DNA from 2 places in the Cellulosimicrobium sp. TH-20 genome. Region 2 is predicted to be linked to the other one. Evidence: riboswitches for the same ligand, from Rfam matches in the RefSeq annotation. Region 2 holds a riboswitch; the other holds the start of a gene.
What was found. Region 2 has a riboswitch for FMN ahead of ribD (bifunctional diaminohydroxyphosphoribosylaminopyrimidine deaminase/5-amino-6-(5-phosphoribosylamino)uracil reductase RibD). Riboswitches for the same ligand answer to the same signal wherever they lie in the genome.

Region 1: linked by a shared signal. The riboswitch ahead of pnuC (nicotinamide riboside transporter PnuC) and the one ahead of ribD (bifunctional diaminohydroxyphosphoribosylaminopyrimidine deaminase/5-amino-6-(5-phosphoribosylamino)uracil reductase RibD) in region 2 are both predicted to bind FMN.

The regions. Positions count from the first base shown of each region.
Region 1 covers NZ_CP020857.1:1,454,329-1,463,781, reverse strand. Annotated here, with positions in the region: gene B8281_RS06520 (hypothetical protein) at 1-176, opposite strand, end outside; gene B8281_RS19455 (DUF2510 domain-containing protein) at 313-513, shown strand; gene B8281_RS06510 (dihydrofolate reductase family protein) at 550-1,149, opposite strand; gene B8281_RS06505 (ABC transporter ATP-binding protein) at 1,253-3,088, opposite strand; gene B8281_RS06500 (TetR/AcrR family transcriptional regulator) at 3,243-3,878, shown strand; gene B8281_RS06495 (hypothetical protein) at 3,875-4,162, shown strand; gene B8281_RS20025 (hypothetical protein) at 4,400-4,660, shown strand; gene B8281_RS06485 (MOSC domain-containing protein) at 4,829-5,290, opposite strand; gene B8281_RS06480 (TetR/AcrR family transcriptional regulator) at 5,374-6,132, shown strand; FMN riboswitch at 6,315-6,440, shown strand; gene pnuC (nicotinamide riboside transporter PnuC) at 6,590-7,300, shown strand; gene B8281_RS06470 (acyl-CoA dehydrogenase family protein) at 7,467-8,708, shown strand; gene B8281_RS06465 (acetyl-CoA C-acyltransferase) at 8,839-9,453, shown strand, end outside.
Region 2 covers NZ_CP020857.1:2,997,081-3,006,533, reverse strand. Annotated here, with positions in the region: gene B8281_RS13305 (GNAT family N-acetyltransferase) at 1-550, opposite strand, end outside; gene rpe (ribulose-phosphate 3-epimerase) at 602-1,270, shown strand; FMN riboswitch at 1,553-1,678, shown strand; gene ribD (bifunctional diaminohydroxyphosphoribosylaminopyrimidine deaminase/5-amino-6-(5-phosphoribosylamino)uracil reductase RibD) at 1,837-2,970, shown strand; gene B8281_RS13290 (riboflavin synthase) at 2,970-3,593, shown strand; gene ribB (3,4-dihydroxy-2-butanone-4-phosphate synthase) at 3,641-5,017, shown strand; gene ribH (6,7-dimethyl-8-ribityllumazine synthase) at 5,014-5,481, shown strand; gene B8281_RS13275 (phosphoribosyl-ATP diphosphatase) at 5,555-5,818, shown strand; gene hisG (ATP phosphoribosyltransferase) at 5,929-6,783, shown strand; gene B8281_RS13265 (PH domain-containing protein) at 6,830-7,312, shown strand; gene B8281_RS13260 (DEAD/DEAH box helicase) at 7,440-9,341, opposite strand.

The sequences.
Region 1 (9,453 bases), 1.5 Mb from region 2:
CCCCCGAGGACCGCGGCACCCAGGCAGACGCCCACGAGCCACGGCGGCAGGTCGACCAGGTAGCCGACGAGCGACAGCACGGCGGCGACCCCGCCCAGCACGAGGCTGACCACGAGGCCCCACGCCCCGACCGGGTCGAGCTCGGGGCCGCTGCGCGCCTCCGGGGTGTCCTCCACGCGCACAGTGTGCCGCACCTCCTCCCCGTCCTCCCGCTCGGGTGGAACCTCTCGGGGCGTCGCTGCGTGTCAGAGACAGAGGGCCCGCGACACATGTCGTGCGAGGGCTCACCGGACCGGGACGCGAGGAGGCGACGTGCGCAAGGCACCGGCGGGGTGGTACGCGGACGCACCGGGCTCGGGGAGCGAGCGCTGGTACGACGGCGCGGCGTGGACCGACCGGACGCGCGAGCGCCGGGCGCGGGACGACGTCGGCCCGTGGCGGCGGGTCGTCGTGCTCGGATCGGTGGTCGTGCTGGTCGTCGCGGCGCCGCTCCTCCTCGCCGTGCTCGGCTGAGTCCCCTGCCGGGACAGCCGCCCGCCGGGAGACGCGTCAGCCGAGCGGCCCCCGCACGCGGTAGGTCACGTGGGTCACCTGGGACGCCGCCCGCACGGCGACGGTCTCGAGCGCGAGGGGCGGGACGCCGTCGAGCACGCGGTCGCCGTGGCCGAGGACCTGGGGCACGACGTGCAGCCGGAGCTCGTCGAGCAGCCCCGCCGCGATCACCTGGTTGATGGTCGCGGCCCCGCCCGCGATCGCGACGTCCCGGTCCCCCGCGGCCTCCCGCGCCTGCGCGACGGCTGACGCGACGCCGTCGGTGACGAAGAAGAACGTCGTCCCGCCCTCCAGGACGAGCGGCTCGCGCGGGTGGTGCGTGAGCACGAACACCGGCGCGTGGTACGGCGGCTCCGGGCCCCACCAGCCCTGCCAGTCCGGGTCCCACTCCCCTCGCCCGGGCGTGAACATGTTCCTGCCCATGACGAACGCCCCCGCGTCGACGATCGCGGCGATCTCCGCCGCGTTCTCGTCGGCGGTCTCGACCATCCACCGATGCAGGTCCACGCCCGCGCCGAACGGGTGCTCCAGCGTCTGGTCGGGGCGCGAGGAGTACCCGTCCACCGACACCGCCACGTCGCACGTCACGTTCCCCATGCCGCCCTCACCCTCCGCGGCCCGCGTGCGCCGCGGCCGCCGTCGTCCGTCCTGACGACACGTCCGACCGCGGGCGGGCGCGGAACTCATCGCCGCACCCGGGTCAGCGCGGTGCGGGGGCCTCCTCGGTGGCGATGCGGAGGGCGGCGACGAGCTCGCGGTAGAGCTCGTCGGTCGCGAGGAGCTGGGGGTGCGTGCCGCGCGCGCGGACGCGGCCGTCCTCCATGACGAGGATGACGTCGGCGTCGATGACCGTGGACAGGCGGTGCGCGATGGTCACGACGGCGCGGTCGCGGGCCAGGTCCTCGATGACGGCGTGCACGGCCGCCTCGGTGAGCCCGTCGACCTGGGCGGTGGCCTCGTCGAGGAGCAGCACGTCGGGCGCGTGCAGGACGGCGCGCGCGAGGGCGACGCGCTGGCGCTCGCCACCCGAGACGGTCGTCCCGACGAGCGACGTGTCGAGGCCGTCGGGCAGCGAGCGCACCTTGGCGTCGAGACGCACCTGCGCGAGCGCCGCCCACATCGCCTTCTCGGTCGCGGCGGGGTCGGAGAGGCGCAGGTTCTCGCGGATGGTGCCCGGCACGACGGGGGTCTCCTGCTCGACGTACGCGAAGCGGCGCCGCACGTCGTCGAACGTGAGGTCGTCGTAGGGCACGCCGTCGAGGAGGATCCGCCCCGACTCGGGCTGCAGGAAGCGCAGCAGGAGCGAGAAGGTCGTGGTCTTGCCCGCCCCGGACGGGCCGACGATCGCGACCTGCCCGCGCGCGGGCACGTCGAGGTCGAGGTCGCGCACCACGGGCTCGCCGCCCGGCAGGTAGCGCGCGGTGACGCCGCGCAGCGACAGCCGCGGCGCGTCGTGCGGGGCCGCCGTGCCCGACGCCGCGCCCACCCCGGCCGGACGACGCGCGGCGGGGTCGTCGTCCTCCTCCGGCTCGATGGCCTGGACCTCGCGGATCCGCCCCGCGGCCGCGATGCCGGCCTGGAGCTGGGTGACGTTCATGGTCAGGCCCGTGACAGGCTCGACGATCTGGAACGCGTAGAGCAGGAACGCGACGAGGCTCGACACGGCCAGGAGCCCCTGGTCCACGCGCCAGGCGCCGAGCGCGAGGATGACGATGATCGCGAGCTGGATGCCGCCCCCGGCGATGCTCCAGGCGACCGCCTCGGTCCGCACGGCCCGCACGCTGTGGCGCGCGGAGTCCTGCGCGTCGTCGAGCACGCGGTCGATCTGGCGGCCCTCCGCGCGGCTCGCCTTGATGGTGCGGATCGCGCGCAGCCCGCCCTCGAGCGTGCCGCCCAGGCTGCCGAGCGACTCCTGCGCCTTCTCCTGCGCCTTCGCGATGCGGGGCATGAGGGCGCCCACGAGGACGCCGATGGCGACGATCGCCCCGAGGGTCGTGCCGAGCAGGACGAGGTCGAGCACGCCCATGAGGACGACCGTCCCGACCAGGGACACCGCCAGGTTCACGAGGTTGACCAGGCTCGACGACGCCGCCTCGCGCAGTAGCACCGTGTCGGACGTGACGCGCGTGACGAGCTCGCCCGTCGGACGGCCGGTGAGCGCGCCGATCCGCGCGCGGAAGAAGCGCCGCACCATGGACGACCGCGCGTCGAGCACCACGCGCTCGGCGAGCGTGCCGAGCAGGACCCACTGCCACAGCCCGAGCACGAGCCCGACGACGAGCAGCCCGACGAGCGTGAGCACGGCCGGGGTCAGCGACTCCCCCGTGCCGAGCGTGTCGAGCACCCACTTGGTGACCATCGGCGTCGCGAGGGTCGCGGCCGTCGTCCCGAGACCGAGCACGAGGCCGAGCAGCAGGGTCCGGCGGTGCGGGCGGACGAACTGCCACAGCACCGCGAGGCGCGGGAGGAACGGGCCCCGAGGGGTGGCGTCGCGAGGAGCGGGTGGGGCCTCGGGCGTGGTGGAGGTCGGGGACATGTCGTCAACCATGGTTGACATCCTCTCTCGCGTCAACCGTCGTTGACGCGGCGCGGGAGGTCGTGCGCCGGGGCGCTCGACGCCCCTAGTGGAACATGGGTGTTCCATCCGTGACAAGCGGCGTTCCGTCACGGCGCGGGCTATCGTGGGCCGCGTGACGGCACGAACGAGCGCGCGGAGCACCCCCGCGGCCACGCCCTCCCGAGCGGCTCCCGACGCGCCGCCCACGAGCGGCACCCGCACCCGGACCCGCCGCGCGATCCTCGACGCGGCCGTCTCGGTGCTCAGCACGGACAAGTCCGCGTCGCTCGGCGACGTCGCGCAGGCCGCCCAGGTGGGCCGCACGACCCTGCACCGCTACTTCCCCGAGCGTGCCGACCTCGTCGAGGCGATCGGTGCCGAGACCGTCGAGCGCACGCGCGCGGCGATCGCCGCCGCGCGGCTCGACGACGGACCCCCGGCCTCCGCGCTGCGCCGCCTCGCCTTCGAGTACTTCGACCTCGGCCCCTGGTACATGGTGCTGTTCACCGAGCTCGCCGACGCCGAGTCCGCGTTCTGGGCCGAGTCCGAGCAGGCCGAGGAGCCGGTGCGGGAGATGCTGCGCCGCGGGCAGGAGGCCGGCGTCGTCGACGACCAGCTCAGCGTGGCGTGGATCGTCCGCACCCTGTGGTGGATGCTCTTCAACGCGTGGTCCATGGCCGACGACGGCGAGATCTCGCGCGCCGACGCGCTCCGCATGGCCGTCCGCAGCATCGAGGGCGTCGCCCTCACGCGCGAGGCCCGCGCATGAGCGTCAGCCCGGGGCCGGCACCCCGCCCCGGCCTCGGCGAGCGGCTGCGCCGCTGGTGGCAGCGGGCCGACGACGTCCGGAGCGGCGTGCGCTGGGCGAGCGTCGCGACCGTGCTCGGCGGGATCGTCGTCGCGGTCGTGTGCCTCGTGCTCGTGCTGCGCGGCCGCGTCTGGGCGTGGGTCCCGCTGGTGGTCGCCGCGGCCGTCGCGCTGCGCGAGGTCCGCTACCTGCAGCGCGCCGCCCGGGGCGGCCGGCCCCGGTACCAGGAGAACGCCCCGCGCTGACCGCCGGGCGGTCGCTCGTCCGGGCCGCCGTGCGGTCGGCCGTGGGGTCGCCCGTGCGGCCGGCGGTGCGAGAGCGTGCACCTCGCGGGCCACGAGGACCACGCACTCGTCATCCGGAGGTCGCACCCCGGCGGGCCGCAGGATCCACCGGACGGGCGACGCGCCCGGGGTGCGCCGCGGGACAGACTGTCGGTACGGCGCCGGTCAGCGGCGCCGGCCAACCTCCGGAGGCGCACCGTGACCCCCACCCCCGCCCGGGACACCGCGTTCCCCGCCCACGACGGCGCACCCGAGCAGCCGTCCGCCCGCGCGGCCGCGCGCGGCCTGCGCTTCACCGCGCGCCGCGCGTCCCGGGCCCGACGGCGGGGCGCGGCCCCCGCGCGTCGGCCTGCCGTCCCCCCGGTCGAGCGGGCGAACGGCTGGGTCGTCGCGCTGGCCGTGGCCGCAGGAGCCGTGCTCTTCTCGACCCTCGCGATGAAGGCGTTCCTCGGCGGCTGACCCTCGGTCCGGCGCCCGCGGCCCGCGCACCAGGGATCTCGCCGACGCCCGCGGTCTCACCCGCCCCAGCCGTCGACGCGGGGCCACCACGGGTCTACCGTCGAAGCACGGGCGCCGCTGCCGACGGCACGCGCCCGGCCACCGTAGGGCCGGAGGCCGCCCCGGGGCTCAGGCCCCGCCGGCGGCCGCCTCGTCCCACACCACGACGTCGCCCGCCCGGACCGTGCCGGACGACAGCAGCCGGCACACGACGCCGCCCCGCGCGTGCATCGCGCGCATCGCGCCGGGCGCGATCCAGTCGTCGAGCAGCCGGCACGGCGCGGCGATCCGGAGCACCTGGAGCTCGACGTCCCCGATCCGCAGGAACGACCCCGGCTTCGTGGGCAGGTCGCCGTGGGTGAGCGTGACGTTGCGCCGGGTGAGACCGGGGTCGATCTCCTGCCCGAGGTCCGCGGAGGCCGCCGCGAGGTCGGTGAGCGTCTGGATCGTCACGTGCCGGTGCTTCGACCCGTGGTACCGGTCGCCGACGAGGCCCTTGCCCTCCTCCGCCTCGACCGACGCGACGACCCGCGTCGGCAGCCGACGGGCCTTCGCGACGTGGATCGCGTGCACGCGAGGCTGGTCCGGCATGGCCCCAGCCTCGCACCCGGCGCCGCCCCAGGGCCACCGCCCCGGGCCGGGCGAGCGCCGGGTACCGGTGTACCGTCCGGTGCATGACCGACGTCCGCAGCCGCACCCATGCCCAGGCCGTCGACGCAGCGATCGAGCTCTTCACCCGCAAGGGGTACGAGCAGACGACCGTCGAGGAGATCGCCGACGCCGCCCAGGTCAGCCGCGCCACCTTCTTCCGCCGCTACGGGTCCAAGGAGGACGTGGTCTTCGCGGACCACGAGCTCCTGCTCGACGAGGTCGTCGTCATGCTCGCCGCGACGCGGCCCGTGCCCGACGCCGAGGGGCACCTCACGCCCGACCCGACGGTCGACCCGTACCTCGAGGTGTGCCGCGCGGCGCGGCTGGTGTTCGACCACCACGTCGGTCAGCGCAAGACGTCCCTGGCCCGCTGGCAGCTCCTCCAGCAGGTGCCGGCGCTGCGCGACCGCGAGCTCGTCACGACCCACCGCTACGAGCGCGCGTTCACCGCGTACCTGCGCGACGCGCTCCCGCCGGACGAGCGCCGCTCGACGGCGTCCATCGCGTTCGCGGCGTCCGTCGTCGCCGTGCACAACGCGCTCCTGCGCCGGTGGTTGCGCTCCCCCGAGCAGGACCTGCGCCCCCAGCTCGAGGAGGCGTTCGCGGACCTGCGCCGTGCCGCCGTCGGCCGGTACGCCGCGCCAGACGCCGCCGCCCAGGAGCGCAGCGGGGACGGCGTGCCCGCGGCGCGCCGCGTCGTCGTGACCGTGGTGGACGCGGACGCGGACGCGCAGGGCGTCGCGGACGACGTCGCGCGCGCCGTCCGCGACGCCCTGGCCTGACCCCTCCCGCCCCGCCCCGCCGAGCAGGTGGTCCTGGTTCGTCTGCGCCCGCGGACGGACCAGGACCACCTGCTCGGCGGCGCAGGGTCGCATCGTGTTTCAGTCCGTGGGACGGTGCGGTGCGAGTCCCGTGCCCGGGGAATGCGCGAGTAGCATCGGCGGTTGCAGAACGCAGTACGCACGAACGTGCTCCGGGGTCGGTGCAATTCCGAGCCGGCGGTGACAGTCCGCGACCCGCGCCCACGCGCGGTTGACCTGGTGGAACTCCAGGACCGACGGTGACAGTCCGGATGGGAGGAAGCACGTGCGGCGCGGCCGTCCTCGGCCGGGCTCTCGCGAGCCCGCGCGACGGGGCGCGGTCTCGCCGTGGTGAGCGACGCCGTCGGGCCCTCGTGGCCCGGCCCGGCCGCCCGCCCTCACCCCGGAGCGCCCGTGCCCGGGAGGACGAGGACATCCGATGGACCTGATCCACGCGCTGTTCGACGCGCAGCTGACGATCGGCGACCAGCATCTGCTGTGGCGCGAGATCGTGGGCAACGGGTTCGGCCTGGCGTCGGCGCTGGGCGGCATGCGGCGCAAGGTGTGGGCGTGGCCCGTGGGCATCGTCGGCAACCTGCTGCTGCTCACGGTGTTCCTCGGCGCGGTGTTCGCGACGCCCAACCCCGTCAACCTGCTCGGCCAGGCGGGCCGCCAGGTGATGTTCGTCGTCGTGTCGGTCTACGGGTGGGTGCAGTGGCGCAAGACCCAGGCGCGGCTCGGTGACGCCGACGCGGACAGCCACGGCGTCGCCGTCGTGCCGCGCTGGGCGTCGTGGCGCCAGCGCGTGTTCCTCGTCGTCGCGCTCGTCGGCGGCACAGCCCTCCTGACCCCGGTCTTCCGCGCGCTCGAGTCGTACGAGCCCGTCTGGGCCGACGCGTGGATCTTCATGGGCTCGCTGCTCGCGACGTACGGCATGGCGAAGGGCTGGGTCGAGTTCTGGCTCATCTGGGTCGCCGTGGACGTCGTGGGCGTGCCCCTGCTGATCTCGGCCGGCTTCTACGCGTCCGCGTTCATGTACGTGTTCTACGGCGCGTTCACGCTCGTCGGGTTCTTCGTGTGGTGGCGCGTCAACCGCCGCGCGGCCGCCGCTGCCGAGGCGGACGCCGCGGCGGCGGGCGCGCCCGCCTGACCCGCCGGTCACCCGACCCAACCCAACACCGATACCCCGTCTCGATTGACTGAGACGGGGTATCGCTGCACTATGGGAGGGACCGCCGCCGACGCCGGGCCCGCACCCCGGGCAACCGCGTCGAGGACGGTCGACCGACCGCAGCCGCCCTCCCAGGGGAGCACCGATGCCCACCACCCCGATCATGCCCGGCGTCACCGAGCCCACCTACGACCTCGCGACCCCGCTCGACCTCGACTACGCCGGCGCGTTCGCCGACGCGACCGAGGAGGACCGCGCCCACCTGCAGCGCGTCCGGCAGTTCGTCCAGGACGAGGTGCTGCCCGTCATCGACGACTACTGGGAGCGCGCCGAGGTCCCGTTCGACCTCGTCAAGCGCATGGGCGAGCTCGACCTGCTGCGTGACGGCGTCGACGTCGACGGTCGTCCGCACGTGAGCCAGCTCGCCGCCGGCCTCGCCGCCATGGAGATGTCGCGGGGCGACGGCTCCGTCGCGACGATCTGCGGCGTCCAGGGCGGTCTCGCGCTGCGCAGCATCCAGATGCTCGGCTCCGACGAGCAGCGGGCGAAGTACGCCGAGCCCATGGCGCGCGGGGAGATCCTCGGCGCGTTCGCGCTCACCGAGCCCACCCACGGCTCGGACTCCGTCTCGCTCGAGACGACGGCGCGCAAGGAGACGCGCGACGGCGTCGAGGGCTACGTGCTGAACGGCGAGAAGAAGTGGATCGGCAACGGGTCGTCGGGCCACGTCACGGTCGTGTGGGCGCGCCTCGTCGGCGACGACGGCGACGGCCAGGTCCACGGGTTCGTCGTGCCGCAGGACACCCCGGGCTACACGGGCACGACCATCACCGGCAAGGTGTCGCTCCGCGCGATCTGGCAGGCGCACGTCGTGCTCGACGACGTGTTCGTCCCCGCCGAGAACGCCCTGCCGGGCGCGCGGTCGTTCAAGGACACCTCGCGCGTGCTCTTCGCGACGCGCCTCGGGGTGGCGTGGGCCGCCGTCGGGCACGCGGTCGCGTGCTACGAGGCCGCGGTCGCGTACGCGAAGCAGCGCGTCCAGTTCGGGCGCCCGCTCGCCGCGAACCAGATGGTGCAGGAGCGCCTCACGCGGATGCTCTCGACGATCACGCAGCTCCAGCTCCTCGTCGCGCAGATGACGCGGCTCGACGAGGCGGGGACGCTCACCGGCCCGCAGGCGTCGCTCGCGAAGTACACGTGCACCCGCGGGGCGCGCGAGGTCGCGGCGAGCGCGCGCGACCTGCTCGGCGGCAACGGGATCCTGCTCCAGAACCGCGTCGCGCGGCACTTCGCCGACATCGAGGCCCTGCACACGTACGAGGGCACCGAATCGGTCCAGGCGCTCATCGTCGGGCGCGACATCACGGGCGTCTCCGCGTTCGTCTGACGGTCCCGAGGGCGCATGCCCTCCCCCGCTCCCCGGCGCCGCTCGCCCCTCCTCGCGGCGCCGGGGCTCCTGTTCGCCCCGTCTCCTCGCCCTCCCGGATCGGAGTCCCATGAGCACCGACGCCAGCCCCATGCCCGACGCCGCCGCCGTCACCCCCGAGGACGAGGTCACCCCGGTCCTCCTGCACGGCGCGCGCACCCCGTTCGCGCGCTTCCGCGGCGCGCTCGCCTCGCTCTCGGCGGCCGAGCTCGGCGCGCACGCGATCCGCGGCGCGCTCGCGGCCGCGGGCGTCGCGCCGGAGCAGGTCGACACGGTGATCGTCGGGCAGGTCGTGCAGGCGGGCGCCAAGCAGGGCCCCGCGCGCCAGGCCGCGATCCTCGCGGGCCTCGGCTGGGACGTGCCCACCGTGACGATCAACAAGCTGTGCCTCTCGGGCCTCACCGCGATCATCGACGCGGCCCGGCTGGTCCGCACGGGCGAGGCGAGCGTCGTCGTCGCGGGTGGCCAGGAGTCCATGACGAACGCGCCGCACCTCGTCGTCGGGTCGCGCTCCGGGTTCGCGTTCGGGGACGTGACGATGGCCGACTCGCTCACGCACGACGGGCTGAACGACCCGTTCAGCGGCGAGGTCATGGGCGAGCTCACCGACCGCGGCTGCGCGACGCGCGGCATCGGCCGCCCCGAGCAGGACGCGTTCGCGCTGCGCTCGCACCAGCGGGCCGCCGCGGCGCGCGACGCCGGGCGG
Region 2 (9,453 bases):
CGGCCTCGACGAAGCCGAAGCGGCGGTGCAGCGGGAGCGACCCGGCGGCCTCGGGGACGTCGGCGACGACGGAGACGACCTGGCGGACCCCCGCGGCGGCGAGCGCCTCCAGGAGCGCGGCGAGCAGCGCGGTGCCCACCCCGCGCCCGGCGTGCTCCGGGTCGAGGTAGATCGTGTCCTCGGCGGTGTGCCGGTAGGCGGGCTTGGGGCGCCAGGCCGACGCGTACGCGTAGCCCGCGACGACGGCGCCGGTCGGGGAGCCCGGCCCGCCCGGGGCGTCGACCTCGGCGACGAGGAACGGCAGGCCGCGCGCGGTGACGTCGTCGAGCTTGCGGTGCCACGCCGGGACGTCCCAGACCTCCTCCTCGAACGTCACGCACGTGTCGCGCACGAACGGGGCGGCGATCTCCGCGACCCGCGGCAGGTCGTGCACCGTGGCCGGGCGCACCGTCACGGCGGGTGCGGAGGCGTGCGTGTCCCCGGGGCGGTGCGGCGTGCCGCGGACGGAGGCAGGGGCCGGGCCGGGGGAGGGGGAGGAGAGGTCGCTCACGCGACGAGGGTACGAGCACCGGGCTCCGGCACGCGCCCCTAGGCTGGGCCCATGGCAGCCCTCATCGCACCGAGCATCCTGTCCGCCGACTTCGCGAACCTCGAGCGCGACCTGAACGCGATCGCCACGGCGGACTACGCGCACGTCGACGTCATGGACAACCACTTCGTGCCGAACCTGACGCTCGGGCTGCCGGTGTTCGAGCGCCTGGCGCAGGTGTCGCCCGTCCCGATCGACGCCCACCTCATGATCGAGGACCCAGACCGCTGGGCGCCGGCCTACGCGGAGGCGGGGGCGGCGTCGGTCACGTTCCACGCCGAGGCCGCTGCTGCCCCTGTGCGGCTCGCTCGCGAGCTCCGCCGTCTGGGAGCCCGCGCAGGCGTCGCGCTGCGTCCTGCGACGCCGGTGGAGCCCTTCCTGGACCTGCTGACCGAGGTGGACATGATCCTCGTCATGACGGTCGAGCCGGGCTTCGGCGGGCAGTCCTTCATCGAGGGGACGCTGCCGAAGATCCGGCGGGCACGCGAGGCCGTGAGCGAGTCGGGCCTCGACGTGTGGATCCAGGTCGACGGGGGAGTGTCGCGCTCGACGATCGAGCGGGCCGCGGACGCGGGGGCGAACGTCTTCGTCGCCGGGTCGGCGGTCTACGGGGCGGAGAGCGTGCCCGGGGAGATCCAGGCGCTGCGCGATCTGGCGGAGGCGTCGGCGCACTCTCACTGACGTCAGGACGGGAAGGGGCCCTCTTCGGGCCCCTTCTTCGTTCCACATAAAATAGTGTGCCAAGCGCACATCTTCCATCCACAAGACCGCGAGAACCTCACCACCGAGCAAGGAGAAAGAGTGGAGCCAGCCGTCGGACGGCGAAGCTCGACGGCTCAGGGGGAGGCGGTGCTCGCGAGCGGCGACCTCGACGGGAGCGGGCGAGGTCGCGTCGGACCGCCGGTCGCACCCGCGCGGGGCGCACCCGGAGTAACATCGGCGGTTGCAGTACGCAGTACGCACGAACGTGCTCCGGGGTCGGTGCAATTCCGAGCCGGCGGTGACAGTCCGCGACCCGCGCCCACGCGCGGTTGACCTGGTGGAACTCCAGGACCGACGGTGAAAGTCCGGATGGGAGGAAGCACGTGCGGCGTGGCCACGCCTCGGCGCGTGGTGCTCCGGCGACCCGCCGGTGCACCCGTCCGGGACGGTGACGGCCTCGCCGTGGTGAGCGACGCCGTCGAGCCCTCGTGGCTCGACCCGCCGCCCGCCCTCACCCCGGAGCGCCCGTGCCCGGGAGGAGGACGATGGGCGAGCATCCCCGCACCCTGACGGTCGACGACGCGATGACGCGCGCGCTCGAGCTGGCGGCCCGAGGGCCGGCGCACGGGCCGAACCCCCGCGTCGGGTGCGTCCTGCTGGGCCCTCCGCCCGGCGCGACCCTGCCCGACGGCGCCGCGCCCGGTTCGATCGACCCGCACCCGCGGCCCGTGCTCGCCGAGGGGTGGCACCGTGGCGCGGGGACGCCGCACGCCGAGGCGGCGGCCCTCGCGGACGCCCGGGCGCGCGGCGTCGACGTGGCCGGCGCGACGGCGGTCGTGACGCTCGAGCCGTGCGCCCACACCGGTCGCACCGGCCCGTGCGCCGACGCCCTCGTCGCCGCGGGCGTGGCGGAGGTCGTGCTCGGCGTCGACGACCCGAACCCCGTCGCCACGGGCGGCGCGCACCGGCTGCGGGCCGCGGGGGTCCGCGTCGTGCGCGGCCTGCGCGCCGCCGAGGGCGAGGAGCTCCTGCGGGTGTGGCTCACGGCCGTCCGGCGCGGCACGCCGTACGTGACGCTCAAGACGGCTACGACGCTCGACGGCTACGTGGCCGCCGCGGACGGGACGAGCCGGTGGATCACCGGGCCCGCGGCGCGCGAGCACGCGCACCGCGTGCGGGCGGAGGTGGACGCGATCGTCGTCGGCACGGGCACGCTCCTGGCCGACGACCCCGAGCTCACCGCGCGGGTGCCCACCCACGGCTCGTCCCACGAGGCCGCGAGCGCCGCGCGTCTGGCGGAGCACCAGCCGTTGCGGGTGGTCGTGGGCCTGCGGGGGATCCCGCCGACGGCGCGGGTCCACGGGGAGGGTGGCGAGCTGGTGCACGTGCTGACGCGGGACGTCGGTGAGGTGCTGGAGCGGCTCGCGGAGCGCGAGGTGCGGCACGTGCTGGTGGAGGGCGGTCCGACGCTGGCGACGGCGTTCCTGGCCGCGGGCGCGGTGGACGAGCTGCACGCGTACGTGGCCCCGGTGCTGCTGGGGGGCGGGCGGCGAGCGGTGGACGGGTTGGGTGTGGCGACGATCGCCGACGCGCACCGGTTCCGCACGGTGGAGGTGAGGCGTGTCGGGGACGACGCGCTGGTGGTGTCCAGGAAGAGCACGGAAGGACGGGTGGGTTGATGTTCACGGGGATCGTGGAGGAGATCGGCAGGGTCCGGGGGATCGCGTTCCCTGGCGGCGCGGGGGAGGACGCGGTGCTCACGGTCGAGGGGCCGCTCGCGGCGTCGGACGCGGCGCTCGGTGACTCGATCGCGGTGAACGGGGTGTGCCTGACGGTCACGAGCCTCGGGGGCGACGGGTCGTTCACGGCGGACGTGATGCCGGAGTCGTTGCGGCGGACTGCGCTGGGTGACCTCGTGGCGGGGTCGCCGGTGAACCTGGAGCGGGCCGTCCGGGCGGACGCGCGGCTGGGCGGTCATGTGGTGCAGGGCCACGTGGACGGCGTCGGGACGCTCGTGAGCCGCGCGCCGGGGGAGCGGTGGGACGACCTGGTGCTCTCCGCCCCTGCGGGTCTGACGCGCTACGTGGCGGAGAAGGGCTCGATCGCGGTGAGCGGGGTGTCGTTGACGGTGACGCACGTGGACGACGAGACGTTCGGCGTCTCGCTGATCCCGACGACGCTCGAGGCGACGATCCTCGGGCGACTGGTGCCGGGCGACCGGGTGAACCTCGAGGTGGACGTGCTCGCGAAGTACGTCGAGCGCCTGCTGGTGTCCGGCGTGGTCCCCGGGAGCGCGTCGTGACGGGCGCGGGGTCCGCGAGCGCCGCGGTGCCGGAGGGGTCGGGGGCCGTGCGGCTGGGGTCGGTCGAGGAGGCGTTGGCGGCGATCCGGGTGGGGCGTCCGGTGCTGGTGGCGGACTCGCCGGACCGGGAGAACGAGGCGGACGTGGTGTTCGCGGCGCAGGGGGTGTCGGCGGAGTGGGTGGCGTGGACGATCCGGCACTCGTCGGGGTACCTGTGCGCGCCGATGCCGGCGGCGCGGGCGGACGCGTTGGAGCTGCCGTTGATGGTGCCGCACAGCCAGGATCCGCGGCGGACGGCGTACACGGTGACGGTGGACGCGGCGACGGGGGTGTCGACGGGGATCTCGGCGGAGGACCGGGCGCGGACGTTGCGGGTGCTGGCGGACCCGGCGTCGGGTGCGAGTGATCTGATCCGGCCGGGTCATGTGCTGCCGTTGCGGGCGGTGCCGGGGGGTGTGCTGCATCGTGCGGGGCACACGGAGGCCGCGGTGGACCTGGTGCGTCTGGCGGGGAGGGGTGAGGTCGGGGGTATCGCGGAGCTGGTGCACGACGACGGGACGATGATGCGTCTGGGGGACGCGGCGGCGTTGGCGGAGCGTGACGGGTTGGTGCTGATCACGATCGCGGACCTGGTGGCGTGGCGGCGGGTGCACGACTCGGCGCCTGCGGTGGCCACGGAGGTGCCGGATCGGGAGGCGGTGGCGCGGCGGGTGCACCGCACGTCGTCGGCGGAGCTCCCGACGGTGCACGGCCGGTTCCGGGTGGTGGGGTACCGGGACCTGCGTACGGGGGCGGAGCACGTGGCGCTGGTCCCTGCGGTCCCCCCTGCTGGTGCCTCGGGTCGGGGTGAGGCTGGTGCGGAGGCCGCGAGCGCCGTCGGGACGGAGGTGGTGCCGGTGGTGCGGGTGCACTCGGAGTGCTTGACGGGGGACGCGTTCGGGTCGTTGCGGTGCGACTGCGGTCCGCAGCTGGGGGCGGCGTTGGGGCGGGTCGCGGCGGAGGGGGGTGCGGTGGTGTACCTGCGGGGGCACGAGGGTCGGGGGATCGGGTTGCTGGCGAAGATCGGGGCGTACGAGCTGCAGGACGCTGGTCTGGACACGGTGCAGGCGAACCTGGAGCTGGGGTGGCCGGTGGATCGTCGGGAGTACGGGGCGGCGGCGGCGATCCTGGCGGACCTGGGGTTGTCGCGGGTGCGGTTGCTGACGAACAACCCGGCGAAGGTGACGGGTCTGGTGGCGTCGGGCATCGACGTGGTGGGGGCGGAGCGGATCGAGGTGGGTCACGGTGAGCACAACCGGGCGTACCTGGTGACGAAGAAGGTGGCGATGGGTCATCTGCTGGACACGGTGGCGGTCCCGGACGGGGCTGTCCTGGTGGAGCCGGGCGACGAGCCGGGTACGGAGACGAAGGAGGACGAGGGATGAGCGGGGCAGGTGCGCCGACGGTGAGCGTGGACGGGTCGGGGCTGCGGGTGACGGTGGTCGCGGCGAGCTGGCACACGGAGGTGATGGACGGGTTGCTGGCGGGCGCGCGGCGGGCGTTGGCGGCGGCGAACGTGTCGCACGTGAGCGTGGTGCGGGTGCCGGGGTCGTTCGAGCTGCCGGTGGCGGCGGCACGCGCGGTGGAGCACGGCGCGGACGCGGTGGTGGCGCTGGGCGTGGTGATCCGTGGGGGGACGCCGCACTTCGAGTACGTGTGCCAGGCGGCGACGTCGGGTCTGACGGACGTGAGCGTGCGCACGGGGGTGCCGGTGGGGTTCGGTGTGCTGACGTGCGACGACGAGCAGCAGGCCCTGGACCGGGCGGGCCTGGAGGGGTCGCGCGAGGACAAGGGTGCGGAGGCCGCGGAGGCGGCGGTCGCGACGGTCGTGGCGCTGCGCGACCTGTGACGGACCGGGTCGGGGCGTGCCCGCTGGGCGGACACGCCCCGGCCGGGTCCGGGCGGCGGATACCCTGGAGCCCGTGAAGACGTTCGAGTCCCTGTTCGCGGAGCTGTCCGAGAAGGCCACGACGCGACCTGCCGGTTCCGGCACGGTCGCGGAGCTGGACGCCGGCGTGCACGCGATCGGGAAGAAGGTGGTCGAGGAGGCCGCCGAGGTGTGGATGGCCGCCGAGTACGAGGGCGACGTGAAGACGGCGGAGGAGATCTCCCAGCTCCTCTACCACCTGCAGGTCCTCATGCTGGCGAAGGGTCTGAGCCTGCAGGACGTGTACGAGCATCTGTGAGCGGCCGCGCCGGTGAGCGTCCCCCGCTCCCGGCCGCGAGCGCCGCTCGCCCCTCGCTCGTCCCTGCTGTTCCCCTCTTCCTGCCCGATCCCCTGAACGAAGGTCCTGTCATGCTGCGTATCGCCGTCCCCAACAAGGGGTCCCTGTCCGAGCCCGCCGTCGAGATGCTGCGCGAGGCGGGGTACCGCCAGCGCCGTGACCCGCGCGAGCTGGTGCTGGCGGACCCGGACAACGACGCCGAGTTCTTCTTCCTGCGCCCGCGCGACATCGCGGTGTACGTGGGGTCGGGCACGGTCGACGTCGGGGTCACGGGTCGGGACCTGCTGCTGGACTCGGGCGCGGACGCGGTGGAGCACATGCAGCTCGGGTTCGGGGGGTCGACGTTCCGCTACGCGGCGCCGGCGGGGACGATCACGTCGTTGGAGCAGGTGCAGGGGCTGCGGGTCGCGACGTCGTACGAGGTCCTCGTGGAGGGGCACCTGCGGGCGCACGGGGTGGACGCGACGGTGGTGCACCTGGACGGTGCGGTCGAGTCGGCGGTGCAGCTCGGGGTGGCGGACGTCGTCGCGGACGTGGTCTCGACGGGCACGACGCTGCGGGGCGCCGGCCTGGAGGTGTTCGGCGACCCGATCCTGGTGTCGGAGGCGGTGCTGATCCGGCCGCGCAAGGTTGCGGAGGCGGACGTCCCGGCGGGGGTGGAGGTGCTGTCCCGTCGTCTGCAGGGGGTGCTGACGGCGCACGAGTACGTCCTCATGGACTACGACGTGCCGGTGTCGCTCGTGGACCGTGCGGTCGCGATCACGCCGGGCCTGGAGTCGCCCACGGTGTCGCCGCTGCACGACCGGGACTGGGCGGCGGTGCGGGCGATGGTGCGCCGCGACCGCACGAACCAGGTCATGGACGCCCTGTACGACGTGGGTGCGCGCGCGATCCTCGTGACCCGGATCCACGCCTCGCGCCTCTGAACCTCGGCCCCCGGTGGGTGGTCGGCGGGTGTGAGACGGTGGCGGCATGAGCACCGACCCGTTCCCCGACCCCGGCCTGCCGGGCGACCGCGACGACGACCCGTACCGCACGTTCCGGCCCCGGTTCGGCCTGGTGTCGGCCTGGGCGACGGGCGTGGTCGTCGTCGGCGGGTGCGTCGTGGTGGGGCTGTCCGCGACGGGGCCGCTCGGCACGTCGTGGGTGAACCGGCTGTCCATCGCGGCGTTCGCGCTGTTCGCGGCGTGGCTGCTGTGGCGCCTGGGCGGCGTGCACGCCGTCCCGACGCGCGAGGGCCTGCGGGTGCGCAACGTCATCTACACGCGCCGCCTCGCCTGGCCCCAGATCGTGTCGGTCCGCTTCGGCTCCGGCGACGCGTGGGTGCGTCTCGACCTCGCGGACGGGTCCACCCTCGCCGTCATGGGCATCCAACGGGCCGACGGCGCCCGGGGCGAGGCGGAGGCGCGTCGCCTCGCCGCCCTGGTGAAGGCGCACGGCGAGGCCCACGAGTAAGGACCGCAGGCGCGGGCCTCCCGTGCCCGCGCCACGGGTCACCCCGTACCGACGACGACGGCCCCCGGATCGAGGAGATCCGGGGGCCGTCGTCGTGCGCCGGCGGGATTGCCGCCGGCGGCGCGGGTCAGAACGCGGCGCGGTGGCGCGGCTTGCGCTCGCCCCGGTCGTCGGCACGGTCGAACCGGTCACGACGCTCGTCACGACGACCCGACGGGCCGTGCCCGGCACGCGGGCCCCGGGACGCGGGCGCGCCCTCGTCGAGACGGATGCGCAGCGCCTTGCCCGCGACCCGCGCCCGCGAGATGCGGTCCATCGTGTCCGCGTCGAGCGGGGCGGTGATGTCCACGAGCGAGAACGACGGGAAGATGTCGATCTTGCCGACGTCCGACCCGGCCAGACCCGCCTCGTTCGTCAGCGCGCCCACGATCCCGCCCGGCATCACGCCGTCCTTGTGCCCCACGGACAGGCGGTAGCGCGTCCCGACGGCGTCGCGGCGGATACCGCGCGTCCCGTCGCCCTCGCGCCGGCCCGACGCACGGTCACCGCGCGACGGACGCTCGCCCGCGCGCTCCGTACGACGCGCCTTCGACTGCTCGCGCGCCGCGGCCCGCTCCGCCTCGAACCGCTCCTGCTCCTCACGGGCACGCGGCCCGTCGTCACCGACCGCGAGCGCCGCCATGGCCGCGGCGAGGTCGACCGGGTCGACGTCGTGCTCGGCGAGGAAGGTGCGCACCATGTCGGCGTACATCGACAGGCGGCCTGCCTCCTGGCGGGCGGGGACCTGCCCGAGCAGGGCCCGCACCTTGTGCGCGGACACGTCCGCGGGGGAGGGGATCTCGATCTCCTGCAGCGGGGTGCGGGTCGTGCGCTCGATCGCGCGCAGGCGCCCGCGCTCGTGCGGGGTGACGAAGCTCAGGGCCTCGCCGGTGCGGCCCGCGCGGCCGGTGCGGCCGATGCGGTGCACGTACGCCTCGGGCTCGCCCGGCAGGTCGAAGTTCACGACGAGACCGATGCGGTCCACGTCGAGGCCGCGCGCGGCGACGTCGGTCGCGACGAGGACGTCGAGCGCACCGGAGCGCAGGCGCTCCACGATCCGCTCGCGCTCCTTCTGCGCGACGTCGCCCGAGATGGTCGCGGCCGAGATGCCGCGCTCGACGAGCGCGGACCCGACCTCCTCCGCGGCGCCGCGCGTGCGGGTGAACACGATCGCGGCCTCGGCGTCGGACGTGGCGAGGACGCGCACGAGGGAGCCGGTCTTGTGGCGGAACGGCACGACGGCGTACGTCTGGCGCACGCTCGTCACCGTGGAGGACTGGCGGGCGACGGCGATCTCGACCGGGTCGGTGAGGTGCTCGTTCGCGACGCGGCGGATCGGGGCGGGCATCGTCGCGGAGAACAGCGCGACCTGACGCTCGCGCGGCGCGCGGGAGAAGATCGTGTCGACGTCCTCCGCGAAGCCCATGCGCAGCATCTCGTCGGCCTCGTCGAGCACGAGGAAGCGCACGTCGTCGAGCACGAGGGTGCCGCGCTCGATGTGGTCGATGACGCGCCCGGGCGTGCCGACGACGACCTGCGCCCCGGCCGCGAGCGCCCGCTGCTGCGGCTGGTAGGGCGAGCCGCCGTACACGGCGACGACGTCGACCTTGGGCAGGTGCGCCGCGAACGACTCGACGGCGTCGGCGACCTGCATCGCGAGCTCGCGCGTCGGGGTGAGGACGACGGCCTGCACGCGCCGCAGCGTGGGGTCGATCGCGGCGAGCAGCGGGAGGCCGAACGCGGCGGTCTTGCCGGTGCCGGTCTGCGCGACGCCGGTGATGTCGCGGCCCGCGAGGAGCGCGGGGATGGCCTCGGCCTGGATCGCGGACGGGGTGACGAACCCGAGGTCGGCGACGGCGCGCTCGAGGGGCGCGGGCAGGCCGAGGTCGGAAAACACGGGGCCGGTGGGAGCGGTCTGCTCCGCGACGGCGGGGGAGGTGTCGGTGGAGTGGTCGAGGGCGTGCGAGGGCGCGACGACGTCAGCAGTCATGAAAGGGTGAGGACCGTTCGTTTCGGGGTGTGGAGTGGCGTGCGGTCACCGGGTCGGTTCTCGCAGGTCGCACTCCCGAACACACCAGGCCGGCCACCGCCACGATCGGGGA